DNA from 3 places in the Paenibacillus sp. BT-177 genome. Region 3 is predicted to be linked to each of the others. Evidence: riboswitches for the same ligand, from Rfam matches in the RefSeq annotation. Region 3 holds a riboswitch; each other region holds the start of a gene.

Region 1 (7,768 bases), on a different contig from region 3:
ATCGAAAGTGCCAGCGCGCTTTTGCCACAACCGGATTCTCCGACTACAGCCAGCACTTCATTGGGATTGACCGTCAGATCCAGATGGTCGACTGCGGGGTGATATTGATCCTTGATGCGAAAAGATACGGATAATCCCTTAATCTCCAACACAGGTTTGATATTCAATGCGCGCTTCCTCCATTCTCCATGGTCTTGTCCCGCTTATTCTCACCATGTTTGATGTTTAAAACCTCTCATGAACATTACATACCGTTTTTGTCGGAATAATTTGAATACATCCTATCACCAGTATATGGATATATCAATTAAGATTATGCTATCAACATCATTTAAAAAATCAATGATCCAGCAGTAGCGCGACTTTCCTGGCACAAAATGTAATCAAATAACCAACCACAGGTTAATTTTCATCACAAAAAAGCCGTTTGATCCCCTACAGAGGATCAAACGGCAAACTAGCACCCAACCGCTCACACTGAATTCTTTACGTTTATTACGAAGCCGCTCCATAAGAGCCCGACTTGAACGTTTTTGGATCGTACCATTTGTAGCCTGCTGCTGGAGCAGACCAAGGCTCGGGTTGCGGTTCTGTGGAAGCCGCAGGCTCCTCAAACGGCAGAAGCTTCGTCGGTTGATCCAGCGTTAAACCTGCCACATCGGATAATTTGGTGTAGTCCTGCTTCCACGCAAGCCACTGGACCGTTTGCACCAGGAAGGTGGCATCGTCCACTTCCTTGAAACCATCATATGTCTTTTTCGACTGTCCGTTTTCTTCACGCGCATATTTCGGTGTAGCATCTTCTACAGGGGAAGAATCACCGATAAATGCTGCCTTGCCTTGACCCACCTTGGAGATCGCAGCATAAGGCCCTTCCGCACGGCCTCCACCGTTATAGACACCATGGTCTACAGCATTACCCCATTTTTTCGTACCTGTAGGGATATAGGCAATTCCTTTGGCTTTGGTAGGATCAATAATAGCCAGCGTAGATCCCGCATGCATGGCAATCGAGCGTACACCCTTGGTAATGCCGAAGGATTGATCTGCGGCTACAATGTCCGTAGCATTCACGTCGCCAAGCGCATTGTAACGGAAACGAACACCAAAGTTGGTCGCCAGCCAATCGGAGCTAGTTAACCCCTGCATCGCCGGTGATGCTGCTTCTTCTGTAGTCATCCCTTTGGCCGGATTAGTATAGGCTCCACGACGGTAGCCATTCATAACCTCAGAGGAATCCCAACGGTTTTTGTTACGGTCCGCATTATAGTGGTCGGAGATGAAGAAAACACTTCCCCCGTTATTCACATATTGCAGCAGGGCAGCCTGCTCGGATGCCTTAAAAGCAACATTCGCTTCACCGATGATGAACACATCATATTGGCGCAGCTTATCATAGGTTATGGCCTGTTCTCCATAAGTAAAAGGAATGGGACGGTTCAGTTGGTCCACTGTAAAACCTACATTACGCAATCCATTGGCAAAGTCGGAGAAGGCGCCTTCAATGACCCAATCTGCTGCCCCAGCCGTCTGTGCGTGCGTATTATCGAACAGCACCTTTTTGCCGTTGCCATCCGGCAGTGTAGTACCGGGTTGACCCGGGTTTCCAGGTTCAGGTTCGCCAGGTTCACCTGGTTCCCCCGGCTCGCTTCCGTTCACCAGTTCAACAGTGCTTGGACTTTTCACTCCACCAAAATTATTGTAGGTGCCAAGTGTACCCGTCACACGGATTTTGCTGCCAATCAGCTCAGGATGGCCTGTTAGCCCAAATTGCCCTCTGTACGCTGATGTCAGCTGTACATCCAATAGATTAGACGTGCTACGTTCATTGGCCTGGTCGGCAATCAGTACGTTAAAATCATTCGCAAACGGAGAAGAAAAATTAGCCGTTTTCGATCCGGTAGCATGTCCGACGATGTAACCTTCCACCGTCACTGTGCCTCCACTGCCTTGGCGCTGGAGTGCCTCGGCTACTGTCAGTGCTCCCTCCGCTTTGACCTGACCGAATGGAACGAAGATCCCGATCAGCAGCGATACGATCGCTGCCAGATGCAGCACCCCTTTCAAGCGTGAACCTGTGAACCGCAAGCCTTTTACCATACGTCAATATCCCTCCTATAATTCCATAAATGTGCTTGTCCTCTATCAGATTAGCTATCAATCTTCTAATTCCTTCCTGATTTCATCCATAATTATGTAAATTTTAATCTTTTTTATTGGAAACTCGCCTGTTTATGTAAAAATTGAACCCTGCGATTGACACCGAGCACGGCATACATTACGCTAAGAAAGATATGTAGAACGGTATACGCGAATGAAGATGACGGGAGAGTCTGTCCAGGGGCTTACACGCTGGCGGCACCGAAGGAGCAAGACGCCAACACCCGGCTGGCGGATAATCTCTCAGGTCCATGTATCGTCATCTGACGCAACTCTGGAGAGAGCGCAAGCCACCCAAGGGGTAAGGCGGTAAGGACACCGCACGAAACTCTCAGGTAACGAGGACAGAGATAAGGGAAACTTCCTTATCCTGTCCTTTTTTGCGCTCACATTGTACGTCAGCATTAGGAACCGTCATAGCCGCGCAAAAACGCGGAAATACCATATACTATGGTACTAGAACATACAGGGGGCCACACCATGCGTTTCAAAGATGTATTTTCCATTATCGGTCCGGCCATGACCGGACCTTCCAGTTCACACACTGCAGGCGCGGTGCGGCTTGCACGCGTTGCCCGTCACTGGCTCGGGACGCAGCCTGACCGTGCCCGCATGACACTGTACGGCTCTTTCGCCGACACATACAAAGGACACGGTACAGACCTAGCGCTCATCGCAGGACTGCTCAATTACGATACAGACGACCACCGAATTCCAGATGCCGAGCAATGGGCGGAGCAGGCCGGGATGACCGTGGAATTTGCCGTCAGCGGACTACCCGCCCCCCATCCGAACACCGTCCGTTTTGAGCTGTGGAAGGGTGAGGATCAGCGTACACTGCTGGGTTCCTCCATCGGCGGTGGCAGCATCCATGTCCAGCAGCTCAACGAATTCCGAGTCAACCTGACCGGAGAGCTGTCTACGTTGGTGCTTCTTCACTCGGATAAGCCCGGTACATTAGGTGCGGTGACTTCAGCGCTCGGCGCTGCTGACATTAACATTGCCTATATGCACGTGGATCGCAAAGGTCGGGATGGAGAAGCACTTACAGCCATCGAAACGGACAGTCCTCCTACGGCTGAATTAATCGCAAAACTACGATCCTTACCACATATGTACGAAATTAAAACGATTAATTTGAAAAAAGGAGCTGAATCTGATGCGATTTAGCCATCTGCATGAAATCAGCGCTATATGCGCGGAGGAATCCACCACGATTGGCCGCCTGATGATTCAAGAGCAGGTACAAGAGACGAATACAACGGAAGAAGAAATTTTCCGCCAAATGTCTGATTATTATGAAGTCATGAAGGAGGCCGTTCATCGTGGTCAGACGCAAGACACCGTATCCCGCAGTGGATTAACGGGCGGCGACGGCAAGCGCTTAGCCGAATATCTGCGGACAGGGGAAACCTGCTCCGGCGATGCCTCCGCGCTCGCCATGGCTTATGCGCTCTCCGTGTCGGAGGTTAATGCGTCCATGGGGCGCATTGTCGCCACGCCCACTGCAGGTTCATGCGGAGTCATCCCCGGTGTGTTCATTAGTGCGCAGGAGCGGTTCGGCTGGGATGATGAGCATATGGTGCACGGCTTGTTCGCAGCCGGAGCCATTGGCTACGTCATCGCCAACAATTCCTTCATTTCCGGCGCGGAGGGAGGCTGTCAGGCTGAGATTGGTTCAGCCATCGGGATGGCCGCTGGCGCTATGGTCGAGCTACGCGGTGGCACACCTGAGCAGGCCGTTCACGCCGTAGGCCTAGCGCTCAAGAACACGCTCGGCCTGATATGCGACCCCGTCGCCGGACTCGTCGAGATTCCGTGTATCGTGCGCAACGGGCTGGGAGCCGTGACCGCACTTGCCGCAGCGGATATGGCTTTGGCGGGTGTGCGCAGCGCCATTCCGTCTGACGAAGTCATTGACGTGATGCTTGAAGTCGGCAGCGCAATGCCGTCAAAGCACCGCGAGACCGCCAAAGGCGGCTTGGCCCAGACACCGACTGGCAAGCGTTTGACCGAATCCCTTACACGCAACACACTGGCCAAGAAAGATAAGTCGTAGCTTCTAAGCTCTAAACCAACTACTTTTCCTCTACAAAACAAAACGAATATCTCTCCCACACATTAAGGGAAAGAGAATTCGTCCTTAAAAAAAGAGCAAGCATGTCGTCCCTAGACGCATGCTTGCTCCTTTTCTTTTCAATTGATTACAGATTACTGGACAGTTACCTGTACCTTCGTCATTTTACCTGCATATTTCACGGTAATTACAGCTTTGCCTTTGCCCTGTGCTTTAATGTTACCGTCTTTGACCGTCGCAACAATAATTCTGGACGAGGACCAGACAGCCGGCTTGGAGACATCCTTCTCCGACTCATCCTTATACGTGGCTGTAGCCGTAACCTTAGCCAGCTGCCCTGCCTTCAAAGTCAAGGCGACTTCGTCCGTTTGCAGATATTTAAGCGTATCAACATCAACAGGCACGCTGATCACCTTACCGCCGAACTTCGCCTGAATGTTAGCTTTACCGTAGCTGATCGCGGTAACCTGACCTTTTTTGACGGTGGCTACCCTGTAGTTGGACGTTTTCCATTCAGCTTGGGTTGTAACATCCTTTTCTTTACCATCACTGGATTTAACCACAATCGCAATCGTTTTTTGATCCCCGGATTTCAGTGATAACGCAATGGCATCCGCTTCAATCTTTTGTGCTACGTCTACTTCTACCGTAAATGTAATGGTTTGCTTGCCATATGAAGCAGTGATCGTTGCCTTACCGCTAGCATTAGCTTTGATCAAACCTTCGCTAACTTCAACTACTTTTACATTGCTAGTAGTCCAAGTGGCGTCCTTGGTTACGTCTGTTTTTGTACCGCCACTCTTAACGCCTGATACTTTCAGCTGCTTCGTTTCCTGAGCACCGAGTGCAATTACGCGCGAGTCTGTTTCCAGACGGTCTACAAGGCCTACTTGTACGTTTATCGTCAGTTTTTTGCCGTTATAGGTCGCTGTAATAACCGCTTTACCGGCCGCTTTACCCGTAATCGTTCCCTTGGACACAGAAGCAATATCTTCCGCACTTGAAGTCCATTCTGCATCCTTTGTAACATCTTCCTTACGCCCGTCCGCATAAGTAGCCGTCAGAGTCGCAGTATAGTCCTCATTAATATCTATCGTTGCCGTTTTAGAGGACAAAGATAGATCACCAGGTACGTTTACGGATACGGTAGCTGTGGCTGTTTTGCCGCCATAAGAAGCTGTGATCGTTGCCTCACCTGTTTTATAACCTGTGACTTCTCCCCCGCTGACAAAAGCGATATCTTCATTACTGGACTTCCACTCTGCTTTACTTGTGATATCTTCTTCCGTCCCTGTTACATAGGTTGCGGTCAGCTTGAGCTTTTTGGATTCCTTAGCATTCAAGCTGAGCTTGTCCTCGCTTAAATCCAGAAATCTAGAGGTTTCAACATCTGTCTTGATCGAAACCGTCTTATCTCCGTACTTAGCGGTCACTGTAGCCGAACCCGCTCCAATGGCCATAATCGTTCCTTTATTCACTGTTGCAATTTTTTCATCGCTTGATGTCCAAGCAGCTTTATCTGTGATATCTGTTACCGTACCATCCGGGTACACAGCAGATACCTGTATTTTTTTTGATTCATCCAAACGGAGAAAAATATTGGTTTCGCTGGCTTTCAGCTTATTCGTCTGATCCACATCCACCGCAATCGTAGCGGACATCGTGCCATATTTACCTGTGATTGTCGCCTTCCCTGTGCTATAGCCGGTAATAGTGCCTTTCAGAACATCTGCCACGGCTGTATTGCTGGAGCTCCACTCGGCAGACTCTGTAACATCCTGAGTCGATCCATCCGGGAACGTGGCTGTCAATTTAACCTTCTCCGTATCTTTTAACAAAAGAGAAACCTCTGATGTACTGGCATCCAGCCGTTTGACCTGCTCTACCTGTACAGCAATCGTTACGGTCTGTTGTCCATATACAGCCTTAATATTAGCTGAACCTGCTCCCTGAGCAGTAACTAATCCGTTGACTACAGTCGCTACCTTCTGATTATCCGAAGTCCAGGTCGCATCACCTGAAACCTGAGCTGTTGTATTATCACTGTAAGTCGCTGTCAGATTGATCTGTCCTGTACCGCTTGAACGCAAGTTCAGGCTTTGTACATTGGATGTCAGCGCCTTAACCTTTTTCGTTACATGTACCTGAACGGATTGTACCTTCTCCTTATAGGTCGCAATCACAGTGGCTTCCCCTTCAGCTTTGGCTGAAACTGTACCATTGTACACCGTAGCAATAGATGTATTATCACTTTTCCAATCTGTGCTTACGGTTACATTTGAGGTTGTCCCATCGCTATAAACAGCCGTTGCCGTCAACGCAGCTGTATCCCCCTGTTGCAAAGTTACCTCGTTAGACGAAAGGACAATCTTGGAAAGCACTGCTTCTGCTGCAGATGCAAACCCTGCATATGATGTAAAACTTGAAATCAGGATGACCAACGCCAGAAAACCGGACCATCTATTCTTCAAAATCTAATTCCCTCCCATTTCAAAGCTAAAAATTAAGGATTTCGCAAAATCCCTACACCTACGTTTTATGTCGTCATATGGAAAAGAATAGTTTAGACTTTAGAGAAAATTTGGTCCTTATTAACTAGAATCGGAACTTACAGACAGCTATAAGCTGCTGCACGAATTCTTAAATGGTGGTACTCTTCCATATTGGGATCAAGCTGATGCATATAAACGACGGAGAACTGTTCGCTCGGATCTATAGAAACCCAGGTGCCTGCCATTCCCGTCCAGCCAAATTCTCCAATCGAGCTGTTTGCATGCCCAGCCGCTTTATCCATTAACGTGCGTACACCCAGCCCATAGCCATAACCTGTATGGTATGAATTGGTGAAATCCGATAGTTGAGCTGTATTCAGATGATTTGTACGCATTAAATCAATGGTTTTTCTCCCCAATAAGTTCACACCTTTTACCGTGCCGCCATTTGACATCATTTGTGAAAATGTGAGGTAATCTTTGACTGTCGAATATAAACCTGCGCCTCCACCTTCATATATAGCATCTGGCTGATGATATTCATCCAGGAAACCCTCAATTTTTTCAAGTTTTCCGGCGTCTGTCCGTTGATACATGGAAGCCATCCGCGATTCAATATCTCCACGATAACGGTAACCTGTATTGTTCATTCCAAGCGGATCAAAGATTTCATCCTTCAAAAATTGCCCTAATGATTTACCTGAAATGACTTCAATAAGACCAGCAACAAGATCGTGGCCATATCCGTATAACCATCGTGTTCCTGGTTCAAATGCAAGCGGAACTTCAGAAAGCGCTTTAATTTCTGTGCGCAGGTCATATTTCCCCTGCTTCTCCTTTAATGCTGTAATGACCTTATGCATAGCTTTTCCTGTTTCTGAAAACTCAGAAGCATACGGAATTCCTGCACTCATATTGAATATATGCTTAATCAAAATAGGGTTATCCGCCTTATCAATGTAGGTGTGTCCGTTAGGAGCAGTTTTGAATACATACGAATTACGATACTCAGGTAAATATTCATACAAAGGCTCATTCA
Region 2 (7,768 bases), on a different contig from region 3:
AAGCCTCGTCCCGACATGACAAATTCGTGTTTACAATGCCCGGGATAAGGCAGGTCAAAATACGGAGCCAGCCGATGCATCATGTAGTTGGCATTGAGTACAGCACATTCTGACACTCGCTTCAAGCCATCAGGGCCGTAGCTACGGATATAGGCATAGGCACGGACGAGAATGCCGAAGTTGCCATAAAAGGCTTTGACCCGCCCAATAGAATCTCCCTGCTCCCGATCCCAGCGGTACCTACCCTGCGGATCACGTACGACAAGCGGCTTGGGCAGAAAGGGAATCAGTCGCTGCTTTACGCCGACGGGTCCAGCGCCCGGGCCCCCTCCACCGTGCGGAGTACTCATCGTTTTGTGCAAATTGAGATGCACCACATCAAAGCCCATATCCCCAGGGCGGGTAATCCCCATGATAGCATTGGAATTTGCGCCGTCATAGTAGAGCAGGCCACCTGCGTCATGTACAATCGCAGCAATATCAGTGATTTGCTTCTCGAACAGACCAAGCGTGTTCGGATTGGTCAGCATGAGCGCAGCGGTGTCGTTGCCTACGGCTTGACGCAGCGCATCCAGATCCACCAGCCCCTCAGGGGTGGAGGGTAGGGTGATTGTTTCGAAACCCGCGACGGTTGCACTGGCGGGGTTCGTTCCGTGCGAGGAATCCGGCACGAGCACCTTGGTACGTCGCTCGCCACGTGCTTCGTGGTACGAGCGGATCATCATCAGCCCGGTCCATTCGCCATGGGCGCCAGCAGCGGGCTGAAGCGTGACGGCATCCATGCCGGTCAACGCAGCCAGATCATTTTGGAGCGTATGCAGCAGCTCCATAGCCCCCTGGATGCTATCCTCCGGCTGATATGGGTGAATTTTAGCAAAGCCTGCGTAACGGGCAACATCCTCATTCACCTTCGGATTGTATTTCATCGTACACGAGCCAAGCGGATAAAATCCGTTGTCGACGCCGAAATTGCGCTGGGACAGGGCGGTATAATGGCGAATAACATCTACTTCGTATACCTCGGGTAATGCCGCAGGTTGGCTGCGCAGCGCATAATCCGGCAAAAGCTCTGCCACCGGGCGACGGGGAACGTCGCAATCGGGAAGGGAATAAGCGATGCGACCCGGACGGCTCAATTCAAAAATGAGCGTTTGATCGTGTTCCTTTAACAGTTCTTGTTTCTGATCCTGTCCGGTGTGTGTCATAGCAATCCCCCCAAGGTGTGTACAAATTGGTCAATCTCTTCTTTGGTTCTTTGCTCCGTCACGGCAATCAGCATGTGACCAGCAAGTTCCTCATAGTCCCGGCCCAAATCGTAGCCAGCGATAAATCCGGCAGCTAGCAGCTCGGCCTGGAGTTTGCTCATATCTGTACCCTCAGGCAGTTTAAGGGCAAACTCATTAAAGGTTGGTGCATTAAACGAGGTAGATACACCTTTCAAGCTCAGCAATTGCTCTAACGCATAACGGCTTTTATGCAAATTTAGCTCGGCTACTTCCTTGATCCCCTGTCTACCCATGACAGACAAATATACAGATGCAGATAAAGCGAGCAACGCTTGATTGGAGCAAATGTTAGACGTGGCCTTTTCGCGGCGGATATGCTGTTCCCGCGCTTGTAAGGTCAGCACGAAGCCGCGTTTGCCGTTACGGTCTGTGGTTTGGCCTACGATACGCCCAGGGATACGGCGCATATGCGCCTGGGAAACGGCGAAGTAACCGCAGGTCGGACCGCCGAGGGAGGACGAGATCCCAAGTGGCTGCGCGTCTCCTACAACAATATCCGCGCCTTGCTTACCAGGGGTCTCTAGCAAGCCTAGTGCCAGTGGATTGGCACTAACAACCATAAGCCCTTGATGCGCATGGATGAGGTCAGCCATCGGCTTCAGATTTTCCACGGCTCCGAAAAAGTTGGGATTTTGGATCAAAACAGCCGCCGTCTGTTCCGATACGGCCGTGGCTAGTACATCGACATCCGTTACGCCATCCGAACAGCCGATTTCCACAATGTCCAAATCCAATCCGCGTGCATAGGCTGCCAATACCTGACGTGCCTCTGGATGGACAGACCTTGATACGATAAGCTGTTTACGACGCGTGGCGGAAGCGGCCAATGAGCCCGCTTCCGCCAGAGCTGTAGCCCCATCGTACATGCTGGCATTAGCTACCGCCATACCTGTCAATTCGCAAATATACGACTGGAATTCAAAAATGGCTTGCAGCTCGCCCTGGCTTACTTCCGGCTGATAGGGGGTGTAGGCTGTGTAAAATTCGGAACGTGAGGTGATGTGTTGGATAACGGATGGAATATGATGATCATAAATACCTGCACCAAGAAAGCTGGCATGTGTATCTGTATTGGCGTTTCGTCCGGCCAGCTCGGTCATGTGGCGGGTTAAGGCTCTTTCGTCGAGCCGAGAGGAAAGAGGGAGTTCCCCTTGGTATCGAATAGCCTCTGGAATGTCACTGAATAAATCATCAATGGATGATACGCCCACCACACGCAGCATTTCGGTTTGGTCTTGTTCGGTCATGGGGAGATAGCGATGCTGCTTCATAGGTTCTGGCTCCTTTCGAAAAGCAAAATTTAGATAGTAAATTAGCTAATACATAGTCGTAATTGGAAAATCCAGAATTTTATTTCTGACATGATCGCTTTTTTAGAATGAAGAGGATTAAGATCAGCGTAGCCGTTTATAAAAGGGGGCTGGGACCACTTCCGCACGCAGGCGTTTACCACGAATTTCGACCTCCAGCGGTGTCGATAGGGTGCTAAAACGACTGTCCACCAGGGCCAGCCCCAGATTACGCTTCAAGGTGGGCGATTGAGTACCCGTTGTGACCTCACCGATGTGTTGACCTTCAGCGAACACCGGATAATGAGCGCGCGGGATACCGCGGTCAATCATTTCCAGCCCGATCAACTTGCGAGGAATTCCTTGTTCTTTTTGACGTTGCAGTGCTTCCCTGCCGATAAAATCTCCTTTGTTCAACTTGACGAAGAAACCTAAACCAGCCTCAAGCGGTGAAATTGTGGCAGATAACTCCTGTCCGTACAACGGTAGCCGTGCCTCGAAGCGCAGCGTATCGCGAGCACCAAGTCCAGCGGGAATCAGTCCATACGATTCACCGCAACGAAGCAAACCATCCCACACGGCGGGTGCTTCCTCAGCAGAGATATAAAATTCAAAACCGTCTTCGCCGGTATATCCAGTTCGCGAGACAAGTGCTTTTGCTCCGAACAATTGCACGTTCTCATGGAATCGGAAAGATGCCAGATTCGTAATATCTGTATCTGTCACGGCTGCGGTAATACGTGCTGCTTCCGGTCCTTGTAATGCCAGCAATGCTATCGCATCAGACACATTCTCCAGATGAACCGATGCTGGTACGTGGCGTATGAGCCAATCCCAATCTTTGTCGATGTTGGAGGCATTCACAACGAGCATGTAGCGCTCTGGTCCTTTGCAATATACAAGCAAGTCATCCACTACGCCTCCATCGGGGTAACACAGGAGTGAATATTGTGCTTGGCCCGGTTCCAAATGGCTGACATCATTTGTGGTTACCTGTTGCAAAAAAGCCTCAGCTTCTTTGCCTTCAACCAAGAACTCGCCCATATGCGATACATCGAATAAACCTGCACGTTGTCGGACGGCCTCATGCTCCTTTTGAATGCCGCTAAACTGAACGGGGAGTTCCCACCCGCCAAAGTCAATACAACGAACCCCGGGCTGCGTCCCGTAGGACGAATATAGTGGTGTTCTTCGCAAATTAGACATTTTTCCACTCCTATCCAGTGTAATCGGCTAAACAAAAAAGACAGGCTAAAAGAAACGTATAGACGGCAGTCCATACTCTTCTTTCAGCTCTGTCCTTGATACCAGAAAGTTACCCCGGTGTGAACCAGGTTTCCCCTTGGGTGATCCGCTCTTTTCACGGATGCTCTCCAGAGATGCGTCCGGCAGAGGTCCTTTTGCCTGAGAGATTCACCTGCAATGCAAGTTTACTCCTTCGGCGCTACCTTTTGGATCAACGGTATGTTACCCGGTTTTGCAGATAACAACTTGATCCGATTCGCGTGCCCAACTGTCTCACAAACGACAACAGCGATGCGAATATTTTTGGTAGTCTCTCCCTCCGCGTTCATCCGCGTTTGCAGTTGTCGAGGTATTTTCAAAAGCAATTACTATAACCCATTAATACGCAAATCCATTCAAAATGTCAATAAAAATGTCATATAAAACAATATGAAAAACATTTATTGTATAAATAAGGATATGTAAGCGTTTGTTACAAGTTATCATTTTTTATAGACTGCGCTATATTAGTTGGTATGGAGTATTTTTGTTAGTATTATTGACATGGATGTTCTTGTTGTCATAATCTTAACTTGTCTAATACAGGTGATCAAAAGCATTTTATTCATGTGGAAGTGAGGCGAAGCAGGATGAGTGAAGTGAAACAGCAACTTTGGTATACAGACGAACATGAGTGGGTTCAGCGCACAGTGGATGGGACGTTGCGGATCGGCATTACAGACTTTGCACAGCATCAATTGGGTGATATTGTTTTTGTGGAATTACCTGGGGCGGGAACAACGATTGGACAGGGGACGGAGATTGGTACAATTGAATCGGTGAAGACCGTATCCGATCTTTTTGCTCCGGTGACGGGAACCGTTTTGAAAGTAAATGAAGCTCTGGAAAGTACACCTGAGCTGGTGAATGAATCACCCTATGAAGAGGGTTGGATGATCGAAGTAGAGATGGGCAATGATGTCGAGAAAGCTCTGAGCAAGCTGCTGTCTGCGGATCAGTACGAGCAGTTGATTTCGGATGAACAATAATGAGCAATATAAGATGGAATATTAGCGCTTTATTCTAAATTTTTATATGGATATTGAATTGAATAAAAGCATCGTTAGTCCGCTCGTTTTGTGTATAAAATAGTCGCTATGATCTGACATGGCGGCTATTTTTTTGTTGTCTTTTAGAAGACGTAATTACGTCAATTTATTAGATTTAGAGGTGAGCTCCTCTATATAAGGTGCAGATTTACAGCACTGTTTTTTCGACTAATTTCTATTGTTATCGGTCATATTAAGAAGAATTATGCAGGTATAATACGTTGTCCGTTATTTTAAATTTAAATGTTGTCATCAACGTTCATGACGAAAGTACGTTTTCATTTCGTTGATGAAGAGAGCGCTGTCATTTAGTATGAATTTTAAGAAAAGGTAGTGATGCTAGTTACTCACAAGGAGGATATGAATATGAGCACAGTGGACACAAAGTCCAGTTCAAGCGGTGGCGCTCGTGTCGCCGTACAGCGTTTTGGCCGTTTTCTCAGCGGTATGGTTATGCCCAATATGGGAGCCTTTATTGCGTGGGGATTAATTACAGCACTTTTTATTCCGACCGGGTGGTTCCCGAATGAGGGGTTTGCACAACTGGTTGACCCGATGAAAAATTATTTGCTGCCGCTGTTGATCGGTTACACGGGAGGCACAATGATTCACGGACAGCGTGGAGGTGTGATCGGTGCCATTATGACGATGGGTGTCATTGTGGGGGCCGATATCCCGATGTTCCTGGGTGCGATGGTAGCTGGTCCGCTGGCTGCATGGATATTGAAGAAGTTCGATAAGGCCATTGAGGGCAAAGTCAAATCAGGTTTTGAAATGCTGGTCAATAATTTCTCGGCTGGGATTATCGGTGCCATTCTAGCACTACTAGCGCATGTGGCGATCGGCCCGGTCGTGCAAACCATCAGTCAAGTGTTGTCGACAGGGGTACAGTTCCTCGTGAACGCAGGGCTACTACCGCTTGTCAATCTCATTATTGAGCCCGGAAAAGTATTATTTCTCAACAACGCACTGAATCATGGAGTATTGAGTCCGATTGCGCTGGAGGAAGCTGCAAGAACAGGAAAATCCGTTTTGTTCATGCTTGAATCCAATCCTGGCCCGGGACTCGGTATTTTGCTGGCCTATTGCCTGTTCGGTAAAGGCTCTGCGAAGTCGTCTGCTCCTGGTGCAGTCATTATTCATTTTTTCGGCGGGATTCATGAAATTTATTTCCCTTATATTTTGATGAAGCCGATTCTGATTCTCGCTGCTATAGCAGGGGGTGTTGTGGGAACCTTCTGTTTTATGTTGACAGGTGCCGGACTGGTTGCTGCTCCTTCACCAGGCAGTATCATTGCTTACTTCCTGATGACACCCAAAGGCGGATATTTGCCGATGCTGAGCGGAGTAATCGCAGCTGCGGTCGTATCCTTTGCGGTTGCCGCAGTATTACTCAAAACTGGTAAGCAAAAGGAAGAGGGGCTGGAGGAAGCTGCATCCCGTCTGAAAGATATGAAAAATCAAAGCAAGGGTGCAAGTGCTAACGCCACTGTAATGGAAGATAACCGCGCATCCGATCGTGCTGCCGAGATTGCCGCAGATCGAACGCTTAAGGATAAATCCGAGGTGAATAAAATTGTCTTTTCCTGTGATGCAGGTATGGGTTCAAGCGCCATGGGAGCCTCAATTTTGCGCAAAAAAATGAAACAGGCGGGCGTGGGCGTTACGGTAACGAATACGGCAATCAGTGAAATTCCACAGGATGCGGATATTGTCATTACACAAAAAACGTTGACAGACCGGGCTAAAACGGTAGCCCCGAATGCTGAGCACATTTCCATTGACAATTTCCTGAAGAGCCCTGAATACGAAGCGCTGGTTGAACGGCTGAAATCCGATTCTTAATCCCCATAAAGTCAGGCCGGCTGTATACAGTTTGTATTTCCTGCTGGAAGGGATGAGAGCTTGGGAAGGAACGGTATGCGCTTATGAATATTACGAAACGACAATCTGACATCGTAGAGTATCTTTTGGAGCAGCCCCAAGAGGTTACGGCCGGGGAAATTGCTGAGAAGATCAATGTCAGCACAAGGACGGTTCATCGGGAACTTGGCGCAGTTGAATGTTGGTTGGCGGCTCATGAGGTAAAGCTGGAGAAAAAATCAGGGATCGGTATTTTTGTGGATGCCGACCCGATTCAGCTTGCAAGTCTGCGGGAGCAATTGCTGCATACGAAGTCAGACGAATACTCGGCTGAGGAGAGAAAAATTGTAGTTCTGTGCATGCTGCTGGATACACAGGAGCCGATCAAGCTGCTGGCGCTAGCATCGGATTTGAAAGTCACAGTAACTACGGTCAGTCATGATCTGGACGAATTACAAGGCTGGATCGAAGATCGAGGGCTCATGCTTGTGCGCAGACGGGGATACGGTGTCGAGATTACAGGACGGGAGATAGACAAAAGACGGGCGATTTCTGAGCTTGCTCTCGAATATTTGGATGAATCGGATCTGTTTTCCGGAGAGGAGCTTCGTCCCGTAACACGTGTCACAGAAAAATTGCTGGAGATGATTGGCAGAGAGAACCTGCTAACCGTGGAGAATGCCCTCTGGCAGCCTCATGATCAATGGCTGAAAAACATGGTGGAAAGCAAATATATGGAACTGCTGATTCAAATTTGCGTTTCTCTGGCACGTCTGCGCCTTGGGTACGTTGTGGATCATCGTCTCTCGTATTCGAAAACAGATTCAGAGGATAATATCATGCTGCGCACAGCTATGGTGGAGCGCATATGCGCAGAGTTGTCAGCGGCGCTGGATATTGAATTTCCAGAACCGGAACGATGTTATTTCGGGTTGCTGTTCCGTGATGCTGAGGATCATTCCACCCGCTTGCTGCCACTGGATGATCTTGTACTGCT
Region 3 (7,768 bases):
CATTGTCGCAGTTGAACGGGATTTACAATACGGATTATGCGATGGTCATTGCTGGCACCCTGCTGGCTGTACTTCCTCTTATTATTTTGTTTCTTTTTATCAGCCGCCAATTTATTTCCGATCTTGCCGCTGGAGCGATCAAAGATTAGCCTTCACTTGATTCCCCTTATTCTTTTCATGTATAATTGTTAATCGTCATTTCAAATAGCTTACATGGCCAAGTCAGATATTAACGAGCTAGTCAAGATAAGAGATTACAATTTGAACATGAACTATGAACTGAGGGGAACCTTCCAGATGAACAAATTCACATATTATAATCCCACCAAATTAATTTTTGGAGAAAATCAAATTGAACAATTGCAGCAAGAGCTGTTGAATTACGGCAAAAACATTTTGCTGGTATATGGAGGCGGAAGTGTCAAGCGAAATGGTTTGTATGAACAGGTATTAAACGCGTTAGAGCCTCTGTACCTCAACATTCATGAATTGGCGGGCGTTGAACCCAATCCGCGCTTGTCTACCGTTAAGAGGGGCATCGAGATTTGCCGAAATGAAAAAATAGACTTCCTGCTTGCAGTTGGCGGCGGAAGCGTTATTGATTGCACCAAAGCCATCGCAGCAGGGGCTGAATATGACGGCGATGTGTGGGATATTATCAACAAAAAACATATGCCAACCCAGGCTTTGCCCTTCGGTTCCATCCTTACACTCGCCGCCACGGGTTCGGAAATGAATCCGGATTCTGTCATCACCAGCTGGGAAACGAACGAGAAATACGTGTGGGGCAGCGCGGTGACGCATCCTAAATTCTCCATCTTGGACCCGAAAAACACCTTTTCTGTGCCACGTGATCAGACGGTTTATGGCATGGTGGATATGATGAGCCACGTCTTTGAACAGTACTTTCACAATGTTAAAAATACACCGCTGCAAGATCGTATGTGCTTTTCCGTGCTGCAAACCGTGATTGAGGCGGCACCTAAGCTGCTGGTGGATTTGCACAACTATGAGCATCGCGAAACGATATTATATGCTGGGACGATTGCCCTGAACGGTACGCTGCAAATGGGCTACTTCGGGGATTGGGCTTCGCATACCATTGAACATGCACTATCTGCTGTATATGATATTCCTCATGCTGGCGGTCTAGCGATTCTGTTTCCCAACTGGATGAGACATACAGTGGATCAGGATGCTGCACGCATGAAGCGGCTGATGCTCAGTATGTTCGACTTGGACACTGTAGGTAAAACTGACAGAGAAATTGCCTTGGAAGGTATTGACCGTCTAAGTGCGTTCTGGACAAGTCTTGGTGCCCCTTCTACCCTGGCCGATTACAACATTAATGATGAACAATTGGAAAACATCGCAAGCATTGCGGCCCGTGAAATGGAGCACGGAGGTTTCGGTAATTATCAAAAGCTGAAACAGGAAGATATTTTAGCTATTTTGCGTGCATCGTTATAACAATTAAAAGGGAGTGTCCTCAAGCCTGTGATGGCTGAGAGCACTCCCTTTTATTATTTATGAATTGATCGTTTGTCCTTTTTCTTCTACTTGAATAGCCGCCCCTACATTGGCACCTGCAAGAATGCCCTTTTTCTTATTAGGGTACAAAGAGTTCATATAGGTTCGGGTTTCTGCAACGACAATGCCTGACAAGCCGAGCAGTGCAATCAGGTTCGGAAAAGCCATCATTGCGTTAAAAATATCTGCCAGCAGCCAAATCGCATCCAATTTAATGAACGCGCCCCCGCCAACCAGTACAATGAACAAATAACGATAAGGCTTGATCCACTTGACCCCAAGCAAATATTCAACACAGCGTTCTCCGTAATAGTTCCAGCCGAGCATGGTGGTGAATGCGAACATAATCAGGATGATGGTGAGCAGTTCTGCTCCCAGCGGAAATGCACTGGAAAATGCTTGCTGAGTCATCAAGCCTGCATCGGTAGGCCCGCTCCACACCCCGCTAACCAGTAACGTCAACCCGGTCATCACACAAATAACCATCGTATCAATAAATACGCCTGTCATGGAAATCAGCCCTTGTTCTGCAGGCCATTTGGTTTTGGCAGCTGCGGCTGCAATCGGTGCGCTCCCCAATCCAGCTTCGTTGGCAAAAATACCTCTGGCTACCCCACTGCGCATGGCCAGCATAATCGTAGCTCCTGCAAATCCGCCGGTTGCCGATGTAGTTGAAAATGCCGAATGAAGCACAAGCGCAATTGCGGCAGGAAGTTGGTCAGCAAATCGAATCAGTACAATGATACAAATTAATACATACAGGCCTGTTTTAAAAGGAACGACCTTCGTCGATACCTTGGCAATGCTTTTGAGTCCACCAATGGTCACAAGACCTGTAAGGACAGCAATTGTCAGCGCCGTTACAATCGGCGGAACGCCAAAACTGTTTTCAGTCGAAGATACAATCGCCTTGACCTGAGGGAATGTTCCAATTCCGAACAACGCTACCAGCATCCCTGAAAAAGCAAACAGCATCGCCAACGGTTTAAAACGGCGTCCCAGGCCTTTTTCAATATAATACATCGGGCCGCCGGAAAATTGTCCATTCCGATCCTTCACCCGGTATTTTACCGCAAGTACACCTTCCGCATATTTCGTCGCCATCCCAAAGAAGGCTGCAACGACCATCCAGAACAAGGCACCCGGCCCGCCCAGCTTAATGGCTGTCGCTACACCGACAATACTTCCTGTACCGACGGTAGCCGCCAATGCCGTACTCAAAGCCGCAAAACTACTTACATCCCCGCTACCTTCATTCGGGGCCTTACCGATGAGCTTGATCGCGAGGGGCAGGCGGAATACCTGCAACATTTTTAGACGTATGGTCAGCCATAACCCCGTTCCCATAACAAGGATGATGAGAGGCGCCCCCCATATCCAACTGCTAATCGTTTCTAACACATGTACCAAATTCATTTCAACCCGCTCCTCCAGCATAGTAGAAAACAAAAAAGAGTCAAATCTGTTGATTCGACTCCTGGAGAGGTTAAAGGCACGAAAAAATACAACCATCTTGTGCAGGATTTCACCTCTAAAAGCTTATAAAAAGCCTAGGGCTATCCCTGTCACAGGTTATTCGCGTCTCTGTCCTTTTGCCTGAGAGTTTAAGCAGATGTGATCTGCGGTGCACCTTCGGCGCCCAATTAAGGGTCTCTCCAGAGTTCTGTCCGTTTACGGTCCCTGCTCGTTGCTGTAAATCAGCCTAAGCACCTGAGAGTTTTGCCCCTTCGGTTGGAACTTTCATTCCATCTCCCGCAAACATCAACCAGACATATGAAATTTTTATTCATTATACAGAAAAATTTCAGCTTATTACAAGTGAAAAATTTGTGAAGCCCTCGGAAAGAATCAATAGAGTGTCTATACAAAAAGCGGGTACAGCAGATTGCATCCTGAGGATTTTCTCTGCTGTACCCGCCAAAACGATATGGAATTATAATTCTTCACCGTTGGTTGCTATCACATTTTTATACCAGTTAAATGAGTCCTTTTTGGAGCGTTGAAGCGTTCCGTTACCGTCATCATCCAGATCAACGTAAATAAATCCGTAGCGCTTGGACATTTCGGACGTAGACATGCTCACAAGGTCGATAGGTCCCCAGCTGGTGTAACCAATCAGATCAACACCGTCAGCAATCGCTTCCTTCATTTGGGCAATATGCTGACGCAAGTAATCAATGCGATACGTGTCATGCACAGAGCCGTCTTCTTCTACCTTATCATACGCACCCAGGCCATTTTCCACGATGAACAGTGGCTTTTGATAGCGATCATAAAACGTATTCAGTGTAACACGCAGGCCGATCGGATCGATCTGCCATCCCCAGTCGGAGGACTGCAAATACGGATTTTTCACACCGCCTATCAGGTTCCCTGCTGCCTTTTCGCCTTCTGGCCCTGCCGATACGGTCAAGGTCATATAGTAACTAAATGAGATAAAATCGACCGTGTTATTTTTCAAAATTTCGGCATCGCCGGGTTCTGTCTGGATCACAATATTATTTTCTTCAAAATAGCGGTTCATATAGTTGGGATATTCCCCACTAGCATGCACATCCGTAAAGAACAGGTTCATTTGATTTTCATGCTGTGCTTTCAGGATATCTTCTGGGTTACACGTATGTGGGTAGCTTTCAATGCGGGCCAGCATACAGCCGATCTGAGCGCCCGGAATGATCTCATGTCCCCGTTTGGTCGCCAATGCACTTGCTACAAATTGATGGTGCAATGCTTGATATATCGCTTGTTGCTTGTTTTCTACACGGTCAATAACCACACCGCCGCCTGTAAACGGGCTCATAGTCATGACATTAATTTCGTTAAAGGTCAGCCAGTATTTTACTTTATCCTTATAGCGTGTAAATACCGTTTCGGCATATTTTACGTAATGATCCACGACTTCGCGTCCCAACCAGCCATTATATTTCTGTGTCAAACCTAGCGGTGTTTCATAATGCGACAGTGTTACCAAAGGCTCAATACCATACTTGCGCAGCTCATCGAATACATTGTCGTAGAATTGCAATCCTGCTTCATTCGGCTCGGCATCATATCCATTCGGGAAAATCCGCGACCAGTGGATGGACATCCGGAATACTTTAAAGCCCATTTCTGCAAACAAGGCAATATCTTCTTTGTAGTGGTGGTAAAAGTCCACACCTTCACGCTTTGGAAAACGGGCGTTTACCTTCCCTGCCAAGATGTCCTCCAGTCGTTCGGACGAAATTTCTATAGCATGATCGTTCTTACGTTCTGATTTAGGTACATAGGCTATCATGTCTGCGCTGGACAGACCTTTTCCATCTACGTCAAAAGCACCTTCCAATTGGTTGGCTGCAGTTGCCCCGCCCCAGAGGAAGTTTTTCGGGAATCCTTTTAGCGTCTTCGTCATGGTATGAAAACCTCTTTCCTTAATTTAATGTTTTCACTTTAGTCAGTAACCCGTCAGGTGCTGCAATGCGAATCCATAACTAACGGTAACCGTTCTCCTTTGAAATGCATCGACAGATGCTTTAAAATAGACGTAATGCCCTCATAAGCATCCTAATTGTTGTAACGCGTTTCATGTCAAGTATTTTTTTCTTAGGTGAGGAGAAGCATCATGTCGAATCTTGATCAAATTGCAAAACTGGCGGGCTTTTCCAAAGCTACGGTATCCAGAGTGTTAAATCAGTCCCCCCATGTAAGCCACGAAACCAGAACTAAAATTTTGAAAATCATGCAGGAATTGGATTATGTTCCTAATCGGAATGCGATTTCTTTATCCAAGGGCCAAACGCTTCAGATTGGTATCATCACATCAACTATTAATGAAATTGTTCTGGCATTTCTGGACAGCTTTGTAGAAATCGCAGGACAATATGAATTTCAAACCATTATTTATACTTCGGGAGAAGACAAAAAGAAAGAGCTTCAAGCTTTCGAGGATTTAAAAAGAAAAAGAGTCGATGCGCTGGTTATCATTTCCTGCGTGAATGACACTGATTTTTTGAGTACTTATTGCAAATATGGACCGATCGTGGCATGGCAGCGAATGGAGCATACCGATATTCGCTCCGTCGCAATGGATCAGTATGAAGGATATATGTTAGCGCTCAAACATTTGATACAAAAAGGCTATACACGTATAGCCAATGCTTTTGGTCGTCCAAGCAGCATCAATACTCACAGCAGACAACGAGCTTATGAGCAGATCATGAGTGAACACAATCTGCCAGTGTTGCAGCACTGGAACTATTCTTCTATTTATAACATTCGTGACGGCGAACAGGTTGTGCGCAATTTATTACAGCATCGTGAGGAATTTCCGGAGGCTATTTTGTGTGCAAACGATTATGTAGCAGTGGGCATTCTCTGCGAAGCGCGCAGACAATTGCTGAAGGTACCAGAAGATCTGGCGATTATTGGGTTTGATAACACGGAGCTGGCGCACACGATGGGAATTACAACGGTTCAAAATCCCATTATGGCTCAGGCACAAAATGCTTTTTTCATGCTTTCTCCTCAGCTGATTGGACGCCAAATGGAGCTTCATTCGCTGGAGTACAGCCTCATTGAGCGTACGACCACTTAAAGTTACTGTTGACTCGCAAACTAGGCAAATGGGCGTTAATATAAAATATTTTTTGTCGAAAGAGAATAAAATATGTTGAAATCGCTTTTTTTTGTGCTACAATAGCACTATATCGAAGGATTGTGACCGGTGATGCGGGCAATGCCTGAGTTCAATTGAGTGCTATTGCTAACAATAGTATTGAATTGTGCTTGGGCATTTTTTATTGGTAAAGGATGGGAGGGGGAACTTCAATGATTATTGAGAAGGTGCTCAATAACAACGTCCTGTTGACTAAAAATGATAAAGGCAAAGAGGTTATCGTCATGGGAAGAGGTATTTCCTTCAAAAAGGTGGCTGGCGACCAAGTCGATGATCATAAAATAGATAAGATTTTCATGTTAAATGAAAACGAGTTCACGGCCAGACTAACTGAGCTGCTGAACGATATTCCCGTGTCTCATCTGGAGGTCGTGAATGAAATCGTGACCCATGCAGCAGAAGTGCTGGATACGGAGTTAAGTGATAACATTTATTTAACATTGACCGACCATATTCATTTTGCCATACAGCGGGAAGAAAAAGGATTAGCACTCAAAAACGCGATGCTGTATGAAATTAAACGCTTTTACAAAAAAGAATTTGCAGTTGGACTGGATGCTCTGCAAAAAATAGAAAATACGCTCGGTGTAAAATTGGGCGAAGACGAAGCGGGATTTATTGCATTGCATATGGTGAATGCACGGATCGACGGTAACGAGATGAAGGCTACACTGAAAATGACCGAGATTGTCCAACACATATTGAACATTATTACGTATCATTATGGGATTGTGCTGGATGAGTCTTCTTTTAGCTATTCGAGATTTTTGACCCATTTGCAATATTTTGCAATGCGAGTGATTCGCAAAGAGGTTATTCACAGTGGTGAAGAATTTTTGTACAACCAGGTAAAGCAAACATATACCGAAGCTTTTGCTTGTGCCCAAAAAATTAATGAATATCTGGAAAAAACATATGATCAATATTTAAGCAAGGATGAATATGTATATCTAACGATTCACATTCATCGGGTAACTGAGCGTAATAACATATCAGGCTAAAAACTTCATATCCTCATCGTTCATGGATTGTGACTGGTAAGGCAGGCAAAACCTAAACTGATGGTGAAATCAACGTTCCCTCATAGAAGGAGTGCGTCGTTTTCACCACGAGTTTAGGTTTTTCTTGTTTACAAGGTTATAAAGATGCACGCCGGCGCATCTTAGCAACAGCTGTAAACGGTAAATCCTATCAGTAGCAAGAATAACACTTAAGGAGTTCTGAACATGAGTGATAAAGAGCTATCCAAAAAAATAGTGACTCTCGTTGGCGGCGAAGAGAATGTCAATTCGGTATTTCATTGCGCTACACGCTTGAGATTTAAATTAAAGGATCGCACAAAAGCGGACAAAGCTGCACTGGAAGCTACGCCTGGTGTCATTACAGTGGTGGAAAGCAGCGGACAGTTCCAAGTGGTCATCGGTAACAATGTAGGCCAAGTCTTTGAGCATATGATGGCAGAAACAAATCTGCAGGATGCGGATAATCCAAATGCGAAAAAAGAAGAATCTTCCGAAAAAACGAATTTTCTCGGCAAAGCGGTCGATATCATTTCCAGCATTTTCTCCCCTCTTTTGGGTGCTC

Evidence for each region. Region 3 has a riboswitch for glycine ahead of OIU26_RS16535 (alanine/glycine:cation symporter family protein). Riboswitches for the same ligand answer to the same signal wherever they lie in the genome.
Region 1: another riboswitch for glycine. It lies ahead of sdaAB (L-serine ammonia-lyase, iron-sulfur-dependent subunit beta); the one in region 3 lies ahead of OIU26_RS16535 (alanine/glycine:cation symporter family protein).
Region 2: another riboswitch for glycine. It lies ahead of gcvT (glycine cleavage system aminomethyltransferase GcvT); the one in region 3 lies ahead of OIU26_RS16535 (alanine/glycine:cation symporter family protein).

What each region holds. Positions count from the first base shown of each region.
Region 1 covers NZ_JAOYTP010000011.1:11,310-19,077, reverse strand. The annotation lists gene OIU26_RS22640 (ABC transporter ATP-binding protein) at 1-167, opposite strand, end outside; gene OIU26_RS22635 (ThuA domain-containing protein) at 496-2,100, opposite strand; glycine riboswitch at 2,315-2,429, shown strand; gene sdaAB (L-serine ammonia-lyase, iron-sulfur-dependent subunit beta) at 2,641-3,330, shown strand; gene sdaAA (L-serine ammonia-lyase, iron-sulfur-dependent, subunit alpha) at 3,320-4,219, shown strand; gene OIU26_RS22620 (Ig-like domain-containing protein) at 4,372-6,708, opposite strand; gene OIU26_RS22615 (serine hydrolase domain-containing protein) at 6,846-7,768, opposite strand, start outside.
Region 2 covers NZ_JAOYTP010000001.1:1,225,224-1,232,991, reverse strand. The annotation lists gene gcvPB (aminomethyl-transferring glycine dehydrogenase subunit GcvPB) at 1-1,205, opposite strand, end outside; gene gcvPA (aminomethyl-transferring glycine dehydrogenase subunit GcvPA) at 1,202-2,557, opposite strand; gene gcvT (glycine cleavage system aminomethyltransferase GcvT) at 2,681-3,781, opposite strand; glycine riboswitch at 3,861-3,957, opposite strand; glycine riboswitch at 3,958-4,057, opposite strand; gene gcvH (glycine cleavage system protein GcvH) at 4,450-4,848, shown strand; gene OIU26_RS05615 (PTS mannitol transporter subunit IICB) at 5,275-6,753, shown strand; gene OIU26_RS05610 (BglG family transcription antiterminator) at 6,837-7,768, shown strand, end outside.
Region 3 covers NZ_JAOYTP010000005.1:61,251-69,018, forward strand. The annotation lists gene OIU26_RS16525 (carbohydrate ABC transporter permease) at 1-149, shown strand, start outside; gene OIU26_RS16530 (iron-containing alcohol dehydrogenase) at 298-1,470, shown strand; gene OIU26_RS16535 (alanine/glycine:cation symporter family protein) at 1,528-2,946, opposite strand; glycine riboswitch at 3,105-3,199, opposite strand; glycine riboswitch at 3,211-3,295, opposite strand; gene OIU26_RS16540 (glycoside hydrolase family 1 protein) at 3,464-4,921, opposite strand; gene OIU26_RS16545 (LacI family DNA-binding transcriptional regulator) at 5,132-6,103, shown strand; gene licT (BglG family transcription antiterminator LicT) at 6,337-7,185, shown strand; gene OIU26_RS16555 (beta-glucoside-specific PTS transporter subunit IIABC) at 7,411-7,768, shown strand, end outside.